4 regions of the Pantoea brenneri genome follow, and region 3 is predicted to be linked to each of the others. Evidence: predicted binding sites of a transcription regulator. Region 3 holds the regulator's gene; each other region holds the start of a gene.
What was found. The regulator Fur, encoded in region 3, represses iron uptake genes when iron is present. The targets are predictions, from matches to a motif close to ATAATAATGAGAACNACTATCAA.
Positions count from the first base shown of each region.

Region 1: a site for Fur is predicted at 2,296-2,318, ahead of fepD (Fe(3+)-siderophore ABC transporter permease). Genes of this name have one in related genera too.
Region 2: a site for Fur is predicted at 2,257-2,279, ahead of AABB92_RS11130 (TonB-dependent siderophore receptor). Genes of this name have one in related genera too.
Region 4: a site for Fur is predicted at 2,651-2,673, ahead of exbB (tol-pal system-associated acyl-CoA thioesterase). Genes of this name have one in related genera too.

Region 1 covers NZ_JBCGBG010000003.1:183,363-187,578, forward strand. The annotation lists gene fepB (Fe2+-enterobactin ABC transporter substrate-binding protein) at 16-975, shown strand; gene entS (enterobactin transporter EntS) at 970-2,220, opposite strand; gene fepD (Fe(3+)-siderophore ABC transporter permease) at 2,366-3,355, shown strand; gene fepG (iron-enterobactin ABC transporter permease) at 3,352-4,216, shown strand, end outside.
Region 2 covers NZ_JBCGBG010000002.1:65,971-70,186, reverse strand. The annotation lists gene AABB92_RS11140 (MFS transporter) at 1-853, opposite strand, end outside; gene AABB92_RS11135 (LysR family transcriptional regulator) at 986-1,903, opposite strand; gene AABB92_RS11130 (TonB-dependent siderophore receptor) at 2,336-4,216, shown strand, end outside.
Region 3 covers NZ_JBCGBG010000001.1:1,951,109-1,955,324, reverse strand. The annotation lists gene glnS (glutamine--tRNA ligase) at 24-1,691, shown strand; gene AABB92_RS09170 (hypothetical protein) at 1,925-2,320, shown strand; gene fur (ferric iron uptake transcriptional regulator) at 2,392-2,835, opposite strand; gene fldA (flavodoxin FldA) at 3,188-3,718, opposite strand; gene ybfE (LexA regulated protein) at 3,851-4,126, opposite strand.
Region 4 covers NZ_JBCGBG010000004.1:196,863-201,078, reverse strand. The annotation lists gene tcuC (MFS transporter) at 1-1,179, opposite strand, end outside; gene exbD (TonB system transport protein ExbD) at 1,415-1,837, opposite strand; gene exbB (tol-pal system-associated acyl-CoA thioesterase) at 1,844-2,566, opposite strand; gene AABB92_RS17075 (TRAP transporter substrate-binding protein) at 2,920-3,891, shown strand; gene AABB92_RS17070 (TRAP transporter small permease) at 3,941-4,216, shown strand, end outside.

The DNA.
Region 1 (4,216 bases), on a different contig from region 3:
AGTGGACTGAAATTTATGACTAAACGTGGTGTAAAGGCGGCGATAGCGCTGTTTTTCTTCTGTATCAGTTTCGCGGCGACGGCACAGAACGGCTGGCCGCGCACGGTGGCGGGCGCAAAAGGCAGTGTGACGTTATCCCAGGCGCCGACCCGCATTGTCTCGACCAGCGTCACCCTGACCGGTTCGCTTCTGGCGATAGATGCGCCGGTGATCGCCAGCGGCGCAACGGCACCCAACAGCCGGCTGGCCGATGGGCAGGGTTTCTTCCGTCAGTGGGGTGAGGTGGCAAAACAGCGCGGCGTAAAACGCCTTTATATTGGCGAGCCGAGTGCCGAAGCGATTGCGGCGGAAGCGCCGGACCTGATTGTGGTCAGTGCCACCGGCAATGACTCAGCGATCAAACTGGTCGATCAGCTGTCCGCCATCGCGCCGGTGCTGGTGATCAACTACGACGATAAAAGCTGGCAGCAGCTGGTAACGCTGCTGGGTGAAGCAACCGGCCATGAAGCACAAGCCGCTGCCCGGGTAAGCGCATTCGATGCACGTGAAAAAGCGCTCCGCTCAGCGCTGACGCTGCCGCCGCAGCCGGTCTCCGCCATGGTCTGGAACGGCGACGGTCGCGCAGTTAATCTGTGGACTGAGGCATCCGGGCAGGGCAAATTGCTGCAGCAGCTGGGGTTCACCCTGGCTACGCCACCTGCCGACATGCAGCATGGTCACAGCATGGGGCAGCGTAAAGACATTATTCAGCTGTCAGGGGAAAATCTGGCCGCCGGGCTGAATGGCCACTCGTATCTGCTGTTTGCCGCCGAGCCGCAAACAGCAGAGCAGGTGATGAAGAATCCTTTCCTGGCCCAGACGCCCGCGGTGCGTAGCAAAGCGGTCTATGCGCTGGGGCTGGATACCTTCCGTCTGGATTACTACAGCGCCACCAATCTGCTGAACCGGCTGGAGGCGCTGTTCGCTAAATCATGATGCTGTTTCCGCCTGCCCATGTGCAGGCGGTTGATAACGGCGCAAACGCGCCATCAGCAGCCACATCACAACGCCCAGCACGGTGGCGGCCAGACCCAGCAGGCCTGCCGCCTGCTGCGGCAGCAACAGTGACCCCATCGCCCCGATCATCGCCGCGCCAAGCGCATCACCGGTAACATTCTGCGCCGTCCACAGGCTGTTGATCCGCCCAAGCAGCGCATCCGGCGTTAGCGTCTGGATCAGGGCATATTGCACCAGGCTGTTGATAGCACTGAAATAACCAAACGCGGCGAGGCAGACCAGACTCAGGCTGAACCACGGCATCAGGCTGAACAGGCCCAGCGCCACAAAGGCGGCAATGGCGCTGGCCAGGATCAATCGACCCGGCTGCGACGACTGTGCCAGCCGGCCGCTGGTTAAGGCACCGACCGCCGCCCCGAGTGGCACGGCGGCATACATCAGCCCCAGTTGCTCCAGCCCGACCTGCCAGTGCGGAGCCAGCGCCGGGTAGAGTACCCGCACCGCACTGGCTAAGGTCACCAGCGCGCCAACCAGCGCGGCCATGCCGACGATCGGGCTGGCGAACAGAAACCCGATCCCGGCGGATAACGCGGTCAGCGGATGTTCACGCGGTTGTGGTGGCGGGGCAAGCGTTGGCAGTCGCAGCAGGGTGAGCACCGTCAGTAAGGTGCCGATCGCCGCCAGACCGTAGTTCCAGACCACGCCAGCATGGGCGATCACCAGTCCGGCAATCGCCGGCGACAGGATCGCACCAAAGCGGACCGTCAGCATGGTGATAGCGCCCGCTTTCATGATATTTTCGCGCCCCACCAGCGCCGGGGTGGCGGCCAGTAGCGCGGTGACGCCAATCGCGCCAAAAAAGCCATCCCACAGGCCCAGCACAAACACCGCGATCACCGAGGGCGCGGGCAGCAGGGCATTGATGCACAACGCGACAAAACCGAGGCCGCAGGTGGAGCGGGCAAACAAAATCAGGCGTCGGCGTTCGTAGCGATCGGCCAGTACGCCGCCGGTCAGCAGGCCGATAAACATGCCGGCACCGGCCAGCGTGACCGCCAGTCCGACCAGCAGCGGGGATTGTGTCAGCTGTTGAATCTGTACCGGTACCGCGACCGCCAGCATGCCAAGCGCGACGATTGAGATAAATCGGGCGATAAACACGGCGCGGAAGGCGGGATGGGTTTTCAGCAGGCTGAGATCGATAAAGTGGGAGGGTTTGTTCATAACGTCGCCTTTTTGCACCCATTTTCCTCATCATTGAGTTTACGAGTCATGGTAACATACAAAAAACGCGTAAGAACGATAACAAGTATCATTATCATAAAGGTATCCACCGCGATGCCATTGAATTCGTGAAGGTTTAAACGTTATGCGTCAATTCCATGTAATAGCAGGTTCAGGGATGCTGCTGTTGCTGCTCCTCGCGCTCAGTCTGATGCTGGGTGCCAAATCCATTGCCTTTCATGATGTCACTCAGGCGCTGCTGACCGACTGCTCCAGCGCTGACTGCATCATTGTGCGTGACGCCCGATTGCCACGCACCCTGGCCGGGCTGCTGGCGGGCGTTGGCCTCGGCGTGGCGGGCGCGCTGATGCAAAGCCTGACGCGCAATCCGCTGGCCGATCCCGGTATTCTGGGCATCAATGCCGGGGCCGGCTTCGCGGTGGTGCTGGGCATTGCGCTGTTCGGTGCCGATTCGCCGGCCGACTGGCTGGGCTTTGCCTTTAGCGGGGCGCTGCTGGCGTCGTTGCTGGTGGCGCTGACCGGCGCTATCGGTGGTGGACGGGTTAATCCGGTGCGTCTGACGCTGGCCGGGGTGGCGCTGGGCGCGGTGTTAGAGGGCTTAACCTCTGGCTTATCGCTGCTCAACCCTGACATCTATGATCATCTGCGTTTCTGGCACAGCGGTTCGCTGGATATCCGTAATTTCACCATGCTGCGCACGACCTTTCCTGCCGTGGCGATCGGTTGCCTGCTGGCGCTGCTGCTGGCACGCTCGCTCAACAGTCTCAGCATGGGCGGTGATATGGCAACCGCGCTCGGTACCCGCGTTGCCCGCACCCAGCTTATTGGGCTGCTGGCGATTGCCCTGCTGAGCGGGGCCGCCACCGCCGCGGTGGGGCCGATTGCCTTTGTCGGATTAATGACGCCGCACCTGGCACGCTGGCTGTTCGGTAACGATCATCGCTGGATGCTGCCTGGCACCATTCTCATTACGCCCTGTCTGCTGCTGGCGGCTGATATTCTCGGCCGCGTGCTGGTACCGGGCGAGCTGCGCGTATCGATTGTGACCGCAATCCTCGGCGCGCCAATGCTGATTGTGCTGGTGCGCCGTAAGGCTGGCAGAGGTGCAGTATGAAGCGTGTAACCTTCAACGGCGTCTGGCTGCTGCTGGCGTGTCTGGCGCTGGCTTTTCTCGGCGTGACGCGCGGCACCTTGCCGATCACGGCTGCGCAGCTGTGGCAGGTGATTAACGGCGAGGCGGCGCGCAATATTCAGCTGATTGTGGTGGAGTGGCGTCTGCCGCGGGTGATGATGGCGCTGCTGATCGGGGCGGCGCTCGGCGTGAGCGGCGCTATTTTTCAATCGCTGCTGCGTAACCCGCTCGGTAGCCCGGACATTCTGGGCTTCAACACCGGCGCCTACAGCGGTGTGCTGGTGGCGCTGGTGCTGTTCCAGCAGAACATGGAAGGCATGACGCTGGCGGCGCTGATCGGCGGATTGCTGACGGCGGGTGTGGTCTGGCTGTTTAGCTGGCGCAACGGTGTCGAGACTTTTCGGCTGATCATTGTCGGTATCAGCGTGCGGGCGCTGCTGATGGCGCTTAACAGCTGGCTTATCATCAGCGCCTCACTCGAGGCAGCACTGAGCGCTGGCCTGTGGAGCGCCGGCTCGCTGAACGGCATCAGCTGGGCGAAAACCACGCCGGTAATCAGCGTGCTGCTGCTGGCGCTGCTGGCAACCGCACTGCTGGCGCGGCGGATGCGGCTGCTGGAGATGGGCGATGATACCGCCTGCGCGCTTGGCGTAGCGGTTGAGCGCAGCCGCATCCTGCTGATGCTGACCGGGGTGATCCTGACGGCGGCCTCGACTGCGCTGGTCGGGCCGATCTCATTTATTGCGCTGCTGGCACCGCAGATCGCCCGTCGACTGTGCGGCGGAATCAAAGGCGCATTACCGCTGGCGGCATTATGTGGCGCGCTGCTGTTAACCGCCGCTG
Region 2 (4,216 bases), on a different contig from region 3:
CCCCGATTTTTAGCGAAGAGTAATGGTGCCTTTTTCTCATCAGCCACTGGGTGATGCCCGCTGTAAGCAGGAATAGCGACAGGCAATAACTGACGATCTGCACGCTGCCGATCGCATACCCGTTGTGGGCCAGCGTCGGACCCTGTGACATCAGGGTTGATGCCATTGCCCACGAAAGAAAGATCGCCATGCAGCAGAGGTAAACATCTCTGAGAGTGAGCGGACGATGGCGCTGGAGCGTCAGGTTTTGCTGCGGCTCAGCAACCGGCTGGATTGGTTTATTCACCCATTCACGGCAACGCCAGATGGCGAAAAGGGAGAGTAAAACCAGCACCAGTAAAATAATGAACGGCGCTTTTAAACTGTAAAAATTATGCTGTACGATATTGCCGGTAATAAACGGGCCGATGGCCTGACCCAGAATTAAGGCGGCGGAGGCGATCAGCGCAGCATGATTACTGACCTCCGTTGCGAATATTTTTATCAGCGAGCGGTTAATATAGGCCATTAATATACCTGAACCTAAACCCGTTATTAATCGGGCAATCAGCAGCAGCGTAATATTATCGGCAAACATCATCAGCAGTGATGAAATTAATACGCATCCCAGTCCAGTATAAACAGGTCGGGTATAGGCTTCCGGCCGGACGTTAACTTTTGCGGTAAACAGCAGTGCGAGCAGAACACCGGCGGCGTAAACGCCAAATACTGCCATGATCTGTGAGGCGCTGAACCGGTATAAGCTGACATAAACCGGATACAGCGGCGTTGGCAGACTGCTGCTGAGCATGCCTGAAAAAAAGGCTAGCGCCAGGGCCAGTCCTGCCTGTGAGGATTTTGTCGTCGGGATCATCAGTTTTGCTATCCAGGAAAGTCGTGAAACGTCGACAGAACGTTATCACAGCCCCTTCTGGATGGGATTCGAGCCGCAGGCAAACCCACTGTGACCAGGATTCACAGTGGTCTTTGAAGAGGAGCGCGAAGGTTAACCGGCGGTGGCCTCCATGTGCCACGGATGCAGGGCAAGTTGCTGTTCCATGAAGTCGATAAAACAGCGGATGCGTGGGCTGAGATGCTGTCTTTTGGCGTAGATCAGATAGAGCGGCTCTCTGATCGGCGACTGGAAATCGGTCAATAGCGGCACCAGTTTTCCCTGCTTGATATCGCGGTGGATATGAAAATCAGCCAGCCGGACAATGCCCTCGCCCTGAATAGCCAGATCGCGCAGTAAATCACCCTGCGACAGAGAAGCCACCGGCGTTACCGGGTAAATCCGGCTCTGACCGTCTTCAGCATAAACCCACTGGTTCCAGTGGCTTTCAAAGTTGAAATGAAAACAGCGATGTTCAATCAGATCACGCGGATGGGACGGGATGCCGTACCGGCTGAGGTATGCCGGTGAAGCACAGGTAATCCACTGGCTTTCGCCGATACGACGGGCAATACGTGATGAGCTGGCCAGCACGCCACCATAGATGGCCAGGTCCAGACCTTTGTCGAACTGATCCTGATAGAGCGGCCCGGTTTCAATATCCACTTTCAGCGCGGGATAAGCCGCAATAAAAGCAGGCAGCCAGGGAAGAATCTGGTAGCGAGCAAAGGTGGTCATGGTCCGTATCTTTAGCTGCCCGCTGATCTGATTAGGCATATCTTCAGCCAGTGAATCAGCTTCGGTCATCGCATCCACCACCGCACGGGCGCTTTTGAGATAGACATGCCCTTCTTCCGTCAGCTTTAACGCGCGCGTTCCGCGAACGAACAGCCTGACCTGCAGTCTGGCCTCCAGCCGACCAATCAGTTTACTCATCGCGGAAGGCGTTAATCCCTTAGCCCGTGCGGCAGCAGAGAAGTTGCCATATTCATAGGCCCAGATGAAAGCCAGTAGCTGATTGTAATTATCCATTCTGTTCCTGGTGAACTGTCGTGAAAATGTGGGGACGCGTGATATTACCTAAATAACCCGGTGCGAAAAGGACTACCGCGGCGCTGACTGAATGAAACCGCCAGCGTTCACCGCCGGATCGCTTTGCTGCCCGACTGACGCAGAGGCTTGTCTGTTGCAGCCAGCCCACCGATCTCTGTTGTTTTCCGGCAGCTTTCGCCGCCTGTGTTTCGCGACGATCTTTAGTGACTTTCCCTGCTAAACAAAAGGAACTGACGACCTGCTCTGCTCAGTCATCCGCCTGTCAGCAACCCGCAACGTACATTAAACGGCCTAATGTGAAGGAATGTAAAGTTACGCAGATCGCATATACAATGATAACTATTCTCATTATCATGCGCATTTGCTTACATACCTTAACGATTCAGGGAGATTTTCTAAGTGAATGTAACTATGCATGTCCGGAAGCGCCCCATTGCGCTGCTGCTGGCGGGAATATTGAGTACCTCCGCCTCCGCCGCCAACGAGGCTGAGACAGAAAAGCTGGCTGATGACCAAACGATGCTGGTCACTGCTGAACAGGAGTTAAAGCAACAGCCGGGCGTTTCGGTGATTTCCGCGCAGGATATTGAAAAAAATCCGCCGGTCAATGACCTTTCCGACATCATTCGCAAAATGCCGGGCGTTAACCTGACCGGTAACAGCGCTAACGGGGTACGCGGTAATAATCGCCAGATCGACATTCGCGGCATGGGGCCAGAAAATACCCTGATCCTGATTGATGGCGTACCCACTACCTCGAGAAATTCAGTACGTTACAGCTGGCGTGGCGAGCGCGATTCCCGTGGCGACTCTAACTGGGTTCCGGCCGAAATGGTTGAACGTATCGAAGTGATCCGCGGTCCGGCGGCTGCCCGCTACGGCTCTGGCGCTGCGGGCGGCGTGGTCAATATTATTACTAAGCGTCCGACCAATGACTGGCACGGTTCACTGTCGCTGTTCACCAATCAGCCGGAAGATGACAAAGAAGGTGCTACCCGCCGCGCTAACTTTAACCTCAGTGGCCCGCTAGCCGGTGACGCGCTGACCATGCGGTTATATGGCAACATTAACAAAACCGACAGTGATGCATTCGATATTAACCAGTCGCAGAACGGTTCCGCTGCGGCTGGCCGCGAAGGGGTGCGCAACAAAGATATTAACGGCGTGCTGTCGTGGAAACTGACTCCGTTACAGGTGATTGATTTCAGCTACGGTTACAGTCGTCAGGGGAATATCTACGCTGGCGATACCCAATACAGCAACGGTGCCGGCAATGCCCTGATTGAATCGCTGGATGGCTCAGAAACCAACCGCCTCTACCGTCAGACCTACGGCATCGCCCACAACGGTATCTGGGACTGGGGACAGTCGAAGCTGACCTTCAATTATGAAAAAACCAACAATACCCGCCTGAACGAAGGGACCGCCGGCAGCGGTGAAGGACGGATTAACAGCAACACCTTTTCAACCAGTCGCTTCGAGAGTTACCGGGCCGGTGGCGAAGTCAGTTTCCCGCTGGAGCTGGTGCGGGAACAGACCGTCACGCTGGGGGCTGAGTGGAACCGCGATGAACTGAACGATCCCAACTCAATGAATGGCACCAGCGCGCCGAATGTGACCATTGGCGATGTGAGCGGCAACCCAGGTGCGCGCAACAGTAAAAACAGCGCTACCCTGAGTTCGCTCTATTTTGAAGACAACATTGCGGCTACTGACAGCACAGAAGTGATCCCCGGTCTGCGTTTTGATTATCATGATAGTTTCGGTGCAAACTGGAGCCCATCACTCAATATTTCACAGGGATTAGGCGATAACTTCACGCTAAAAGCCGGTATTGCGCGTGCGTTTAAAGCCCCTAACCTCTACCAGTCAACTGAAGGCTATTTACTGGCTACCCGCGGTAACGGTTGCCCGGTTGGGGTGACGACCGGCAGCTGCTATTTGCTCGGTAATGAAAATCTTGATCCGGAAGTCAGCGTAAATAAAGAGCTGGGCATTGAGTATAGCCAGAACGGTTATATCGCAGGGCTTACCTGGTTCCGCAACGATTATAAGAACAAGATCGTCGCCGGTACCGAGCGTATTGGTTTTGCCTCTAACGGCAACAATATTCTGCAATGGTCCAACGGTGGTAAAGCCGTGGTCGAGGGGCTGGAAGGTAATATGACCATTCCGCTGGTGCGCGACACGCTGGAATGGCGTACCAACGCGACTTATATGATTGAGTCGAAGGATAAGAAGACCGGTAATCCGCTGTCGATCATCCCGGAATACACCATTAATACTATGCTC
Region 3 (4,216 bases):
TATTCGTATTGAGGATTTTTGAGATGAGTGAGGCTGAAGCCCGCCCAACTAACTTTATTCGTCAGATCATCGACGAAGATTTGGCGAGCGGTAAGCACAGCAGCGTGCATACCCGTTTTCCGCCGGAGCCCAATGGCTATCTGCACATTGGTCATGCGAAATCGATCTGTCTGAATTTTGGCATTGCCCAGGATTACCAGGGGCAATGCAATCTGCGTTTCGACGATACCAATCCGGTCAAAGAGGATATGGAGTTCGTTGAATCCATCAAGCGTGACGTCAAATGGCTGGGCTTTGAGTGGAGCGGTGAGGTTTGTTACTCATCAAACTATTTTGATCAGCTCTACAACTATGCCATCGAACTGATCAATAAAGGGCTGGCTTATGTTGATGAGCTGAGTCCGGAAGCGATCCGCGAATACCGTGGCACCCTGACTGCGCCGGGTAAAAACAGCCCGTATCGCGATCGCAGCGTGGAAGAGAACCTGGCGCTGTTCGAGAAAATGCGTAGCGGTGAGTTTGCCGAAGGCACTGCCTGCCTGCGCGCCAAAATCGATATGGCTTCTAACTTTATCGTGATGCGCGATCCGGTGCTCTATCGAATTAAATTCGCTGAACACCACCAGACCGGTAACAAGTGGTGCATCTATCCGATGTATGACTTTACCCACTGCATCTCTGATGCGCTGGAAGGGATTACCCATTCACTCTGTACGCTGGAGTTCCAGGACAACCGTCGTCTGTATGACTGGGTGCTGGATAACATCACCATTCCGGTGCACCCGCGTCAGTATGAGTTCTCGCGCCTGAATCTTGAGTATGCGGTGATGTCAAAACGTAAACTGACGCAGCTGGTGACAGAGAAGCACGTTGAGGGCTGGGATGATCCGCGCATGCTGACCGTTTCTGGCTTACGCCGTCGCGGTTACACTGCCGCGTCAATCCGCGAGTTCTGCCGCCGTATTGGCGTCACCAAGCAGGACAATATTGTGGAAATGGCGTCGCTGGAATCGTGCATCCGTGACGATCTTAATGAGAATGCGCCACGTGCTATGGCGGTGCTCGATCCACTGAAAGTCGTAATCGAAAATCTGCCGGCTGGCCATCACGAAAGCATCACCATGCCTAACCATCCGTCTAAACCGGAGATGGGCACGCGTGAAGTGCCTTTCAGCCGTGAGATCTGGATCGACCGGGCGGATTTCCGTGAAGAGGCCAACAAGCAGTATAAGCGTCTGGTGCTGGGCAAAGAAGTTCGCCTGCGCAACGCCTACGTGATCCGTGCTGAGCGGGTGGCAAAAGATGAAGACGGCAACATCACCTGCATCTACTGCACTAGCGATGTTGATACCCTGAGTAAAGATCCTGCTGATGGCCGCAAGGTCAAAGGCGTGATCCATTGGGTGTCGGCAGAACACGCGCAGCCAGCCGAGTTCCGCCTGTATGATCGCCTGTTCAGCGTGCCAAATCCGGGTGCAGCCGACGATTTTCTGTCGGTGATCAATCCAGACTCGCTGACCATCAAACAGGGCTTTGTTGAGCCAGGCCTGCGCGATGTGGAAGCCACCACGCCGTACCAGTTTGAGCGTGAAGGTTACTTCTGCGCGGACAGCGTCTATTCGAAGCCGTCACAGCTGGTGTTTAACCGCACCGTTGGCTTACGCGATACCTGGACTAAAGCCGGCGAATAATCGTTGGTGCTGACCTGATAAAATGACAAAAGGGCGACTTATCGCCCTTTTTTATTGTCCTGATTTTTGCCATCACCGAGGTTTATTCTGCAAGCCTTTTTCAGCGATTGTTACGAAGTTGTGAGAGAAATCTGAGTTTAAAAAAATTAATCAATTACCAGATGTGAATTATCCGCTTTCAGGTAGGCTATGCCCTCACAGACATAGCTCAGCGAGTGATATAAGGAAAAAAAATGACCGTTCTCGCCCAGGAAGCCAAACACAGTGTCGTCGTTTTACATCAACTTATTGAACGTATTTTCAATCAACCTGCCGGCTCTGATGACAGTTTCGAGCTGATGATGTCCTATTTTCATCCCGATTTTCGCATGGTTACCCCGCGCGGAACTCAGCTGAACCTGAATGAAGTGGAAGATCTTTTCCGTCAGCTACAGGGCCAGCGGGAAGGGATGCGTATCGCAACCTGCGAGCACGTGGTCATTTCCCATCAGGAGAAAGAGGTCACCGTACAGTACCGGGAGATGCAGATGCTGAACGGCAATAATCAGAGCCGCATCGCACTGGCGATTCTGGATTACAGTACCTCGATTCCGCGCTGGCGTTATCTGCAGGAAACGCTGGTTGCCTGAGCCGACAGCGAAAAAAGAACAAAAAAAAACCGGTGAATTCACCGGTTTTTTTATTTCAGCCTGCGTCAGACTTACTGATCGTGCAGCGTCTCATCTTCACGGCAGTCGCCCAGTGCACAGTGACCATACAGATAGAGACTGTGGTTGGTCAGCTTGATGCCGTGGCGGGTGGCGATTTCGCGCTGACGGGTTTCAATCGACTCGTCGCTGAACTCAATCACTTTACCGCAGTCCAGGCAGATCAGGTGATCGTGATGATGCTGCTGGGTCAGCTCAAACACCGACTTGCCGCCTTCAAAATTGTGACGGGTCACGATACCGGCATCATCGAACTGGTTCAGCACGCGGTAAACGGTGGCCAGACCAATCTCTTCGCCGATGTCGATCAGGCGTTTGTACAAATCTTCCGCGCTGACGTGATGGCACTCAGGTTCCTGAAGCACTTCCAGAATTTTCAGTCTGGGCAGCGTGACTTTCAGGCCAGCCTTCTTTAATGCGGTATTGTTGTCAGTCATGCGGATTTTGTCCTGTTACTTATATTCACTTTTGTGGCGCTTGGCCTTGAATGTCGATCTATACCCATTCTCATTTGCGTCTCATTATAGAACTGATGCAGTGAAATGAAAACCGAGGGGAGTGCCTAAATCACCATGGGCTGTATGGGATACGTCACCGAGCCGGGGAGGATTTCTGCAGGAGTCTGTTAACATTTCGCTTAGTCCTATCTGCTGCCAGAGAAAATAAGCGGAAGATCGATGCGGGTATTCTACAGATTAAACGAAGAAAGTTAAAAAAATGTGGCTATTATTTCTATAGGAATTTCCGTTGCCTCAATGTGAGCTGGCGCTCACATTGAGTCGGCTACCCTCAGGCTTCGAGGATCTCTTTGAGCTGCAGTTCATCAAAAATCTGCTTAACCCATTTCTCGACGCGCGCATTGGTCAGCTCTGGCTGACGATCTTCGTCAATCGCCAGGCCGAGGAAGTGGGTATCGTCAGCCAGGCCTTTTGACGCTTCGAAGTGATAGCCTTCGGTCGGCCAGTGGCCCACGATCACTGCGCCGTGCGGCTCAATGATGTCGCGGATGGTGCCCATCGCATCACAGAAATACTCGGCATAATCTTCCTGATCGCCGCAGCCGAACAGGGCAACCAGCTTGCCGTTAAAATCGATCTCTTCCAGCGTCGGGAAAAAGTCATCCCAGTCGCACTGCGCTTCACCGTAATACCAGGTCGGAATACCCAGCAGCAGGATGTCAAACGCTTCCAGATCTTCTTTAGTGCTTTTCGCGATGTCGTGGACTTCTGCAACGTCTTTACCCAGCTGTTTCTGGATCATTTTTGCAATGTTTTCGGTGTTGCCGGTATCGCTGCCAAAGAAGATGCCTACGAGTGCCATGAGTAAAATAACCTCTTAAATCCTGATGATGAGATGTGTGCCGCAGCACATTTCAGCGAATAATAGCAGACGAGACAAACCCGCGGAACGGTTAAAGCCTCGACATTTGCCTCTGCGTGCGTTTTGCCCGCATTAATCCAGTTTGAGTTGCGCCAGCAGCATTTGTTCAATCAATTCGCTACGGCTGAGATTGCGCTGTTCTGCCAGCATATTGAGCGCTTCGACGGCTTCACTGTTCATTTTCAGTTCGACACGACGAAGCCCGCGCCCTTTGTCACGTTTCAGTTGATTGCGCTTATTGATGCGCAGCTGTTCATCACGCGAAAGCGGACTGGTTTTGGGTCGACCAGGGCGGCGCTCATCAGCAAACAGATCGAGCGTCGTGCGGTCAGTGTGTTCTTTTGCCATGGCTTAGTGAAACTGAATGTGCGGGCGCCAGACGCTCGCCGCGCAGATTATAAATTATTGGCCGTTACCGCGGCAAAATGACCGGCGGCA
Region 4 (4,216 bases), on a different contig from region 3:
GATCAGGTAGCTGGAAATCGCCGGGGTAAAGCCGCCAAACAGCGCAGTCGCCAGGCTGTAAGCCATAGAGAAACCGGCAGCGCGCACCTCGGCGGGCATGATTTCCGCCAGATACACCACCATCGCCCCGTTATAGCTGGCATAGAGAAACGACAGCCACAGTTCCGCTTCCAGCAGGTGAGCGAAGCTGGCCGATCCCACCAGCCAGTGCAGCACCGGCCAGGTGGTGGCAATCATCAGCAGGGTAAAGACGATCAGCAGCGGGCGACGGCCGATGCGGTCTGACAGCGATCCCATCAGCGGCAGCCAGATCAGGTTAGAGATGCCGACGCACAGCGTCACCAGGAACGCCTGCTTATCGCTCATCATCAGCACCGTTTTGCCGAAGGTCGGCGTAAACGCGGTGATCATGTAGAACATCACGGTGGTGGTGACTACCATCAGCATCCCCGCCAGCACCAGCGCCCAGTTACTGGCCACCGAACGCATAATCTCGGTCATCCGCGGATGGTGTTTACGCTTGCTGAACGCTTCGGTCTCTTCCAGCATCCGGCGGATATAGAACAGGAACGGCACGATCAGGCAGCCGACCACAAACGGAATGCGCCAGCCCCACTCGGTGACCGCCTCTTTCGCCAGCAGATGATTCAGCGCCAGGCCGAGCAACGCGGCAAAAATGACCGCAATCTGCTGACTGCCGGATTGCCAGCTGACAAAGAACCCTTTGCGTCCTTCTGGCGCCACTTCCGCCAGATAGACCGAGACGCCGCCCAGCTCAACGCCTGCCGAGAAGCCCTGCAGTAAGCGGCCGAGCAGGATCAGTATCGGTGCCGCCGCGCCCAGCGTGGCGTAGCCAGGCACCAGCGCAATCGTCAGCGTACCGATCGCCATCAGACCCAGCGTCAGCAGCAGACCTTTGCGGCGGCCATGATGGTCAATGTACGCCCCCAGAATGATCGCCCCGAGCGGACGCATCAGGAAGCCGGCACCAAAGGTCATTAGCGTTAACATCAGTGAGGCGAACGGGTCGTCGCCCGGGAAAAAGGTTTTGGCAATGGCGGTGGCGTAATAGCCAAACACCATAAAGTCGTACATTTCGAGAAAGTTACCGCTGGTAACGTTGAAGATGGTTCTGGCCGCGCTTTTGGGCGACTTTTGTAAAGACGGGGTGTGACTCATAACGGCTTCCTGAAGGTTTTTAGCCGTTTTAGCCTGCCTGATGCGGCAATAATGTGAGCTGGCTCACCATTGCACTTGACAAAACTGTGTTGAGTGGTAACAAATAATTAACATGACTGTTTCACCAGCATAACCGATCGGTGTAACAGCCGGTTCGCCTGATTTCGTCTGGTCTGGCTGAGGCAATAAAAAAGGCGGCTGAATCAGCCGCCTTCTCTTTGTGCCGGTTAACCCGCTATTTCTTCACGGTTTCCATGCCCATCAGACCAATTTTCAGATAGCCTGCGGTACGCAGTTGATCCATCACGCTCATCAGCGTTTCGTAATCCACCGACTTGTCCGCCTGGAAGAAAATGGTGGTCTCTTTGTTGCCGCCGGTCTGACCGGTCAGCACGCTGACCAGCGATTCCGGCGTCACCTGATCGTTACCGACATAAAGCTGTTTATCGGCCTTGATCGACAGGTAAACCGGTTTTTCCGGACGCGGCTGCGGGGCGCTGGTGGAAGCAGGCAGATTAACGCGCACGTCGACAGTTGCCAGCGGCGCCGCCACCATGAAGATGATCAGCAGAACCAACATCACGTCGATAAACGGCGTCACGTTGATCTCATGCATTTCGCCATCTGTTTCCAGGTCGTCGTTTAATCGCATGGCCATAACAGCTTACCCTAAGCGCAGTTTCTGGGTCGCCGCAGGACGCGGAACGTCAGTGGCGACGTTTCCCAGGTCAATATCACGGCTCTGTAACAGCAGCACCTGCGCCGCCACATCACCGAGCGAGGCTTTGTAGTTAGCGATCATGCGGGCAAAGACGTTATAGATCACCACCGCCGGAATCGCTGCCACCAGACCAATTGCCGTTGCCAGCAGCGCTTCCGCGATACCCGGTGCAACGACAGCGAGATTGGTAGTCTGGGTTTTGGCGATGCCGATGAAGCTGTTCATGATGCCCCACACGGTGCCGAACAGACCGATAAACGGCGCGACCGATCCGATGGTCGCCAGGAAGCCGTTGCCCCGGCCGGCATGGCGGCTAAAGGCGGCAACGCGGCGCTCAAGGCGGAAGCTGGTACGATCTTTAATGCCGTTGGTGTCTTCAACGCCAGCGGAGAGTTCAAGTTCGTTCTGCGCGTCATTCAGCAGCACGCTGCTGTGACTGTGTGCGGTGAACTCCCGGGCAATGCGGGCGGCGTCATTCAGATTGCGGGCTTCACCCAGCGCCAGTTGCTCACGCTTCAGGCGACGTTTAGCGGCGCTCAGTTCGGCATATTTGCCAAAGAAGATCGCCCAGGTCACGACTGAGGCCAATAACAGGCCAATCATGACCACCTTTACCACGATATCGGCATGTTGATACATGCCCCAAACGGAGAGGTCCGTTTGCATCAAATCACTGGCTACCACGCTGCTTCTCCAACTTCATCTACAGGGATGCGAGACAAGCGCGAATAATAGCAAAATAACGGCGAATTGATAGTCGTTCTCATTAGTATTTACAAACTCTGGCACTCGCTGTGCCCTGCCACGCCGTCAATATCACCAGAGGTTGCAGGTTCGTTTCGAAAATGTGATGTTGCGTGAAAATTTATTAAAACAACGTTTCAAAATGTGATCTCATTCATTCAATCAGCATCGGCGCATTTCTCCGGCGGCAGTTTTCACTATGCTGGCTGCACGCGGCCCCTTGCTACACACGCCGGATTCCTGAGCGCCGCCCTTCTTCTGCTGGAGACAACATAATGAGAATGACCCAAACACGCCTGGCATGTGCCCTGGCGGCAATGATGGTGAGCGCCACCGCCTCGGCACAGGTGATTAAAGTGGCAGAAGTGCAGCCGGCTGGCTACCCCACCGTGGTGGCTTTGCAACACATGGGCGACAAACTGAAGCAGGCAACTGATGGACGGCTGGAGATGAAGCTCTATGCCGGCGGCGTGTTGGGCGATGAAGATCAGACCCTGCAGCAGGTGCAGCTGGGCGCAATCGATATGATCCGCGTATCGCTGGCACCGGTCACCAGCATTGCGCCGGAAACCAGCGTATTGACGCTGCCCTATGTTTTCCGCGACGTCGACCATATGCACAAAGTACTGGATGGCGAAATCGGCAAAGAGATTGCCGACAAATTCGATAAAGATCCCAACGCCCGGATGGTGTTTCTCGGCTGGACCGACGCCGGTGAACGCAACATGATTACCAAAAAACCGCTGGCGAAGCCCGAAGATCTGAAAGGCATGAAAATCCGGGTACAGAACAGCGCCATCTCCCTGGCCACGCTGAAAGCGATGGGTGCCAACCCGGTGGCGATGGGCGTCAGCGAAGTGTTCAGCGCCATGCAGACCGGCGTGGTTGACGGCACCGAGAATAACCCACCGACCTTTGTCGCCCATAACTATATGCCAGTCGCGAAGTACTACACCCTGAGCGGCCACTTCATTCAGCCAGAGATGATTCTGTTCTCGAAACGCGCCTGGGATCGTCTCAAGCCTGACGATCAGGCACTACTGAAGAAACTCGGTAAAGAGGCGCAGGATGAAGAGCGTCAGCTGTGGGCAACCTATACCGAACAGTCGATCGCGAAGATGAAAGCCGGCGGCGTCACCTTCCAGCAAACTGACCGCGACTATTTCGTCAAAGCCACCCAGCCGGTGCGCGATCAGTTTGGCGGCAAATATCAGGATCTGATGACCCGGATCGCTGACGTGAAATAACCCTTCCCGCGCCACACTGCCGTGTGGCGTGCTTAATCAGGTATCAATTATGGCTGCTTATACGCGTCTGATGGATGGGCTCTATCTGCTGTGCATGCTGGTTGCCGCCGTGGCGCTGATGATCATGGTAACGGTGATCCCGATTGGGATTTTTGCCCGCTACGTGATGAACGGGGCGCTCTCCTGGCCGGAACCGGTCGCCATTATCTGCATGATCATTTTTACCTTTATCGGCGCGCCGGTCGGCTTACGCGCCGGGACCCATATCTGCGTCTCAATGATGACCGATCGGCTGTCACCTGCCCTGCAGCGTCTGCTGCTGCGG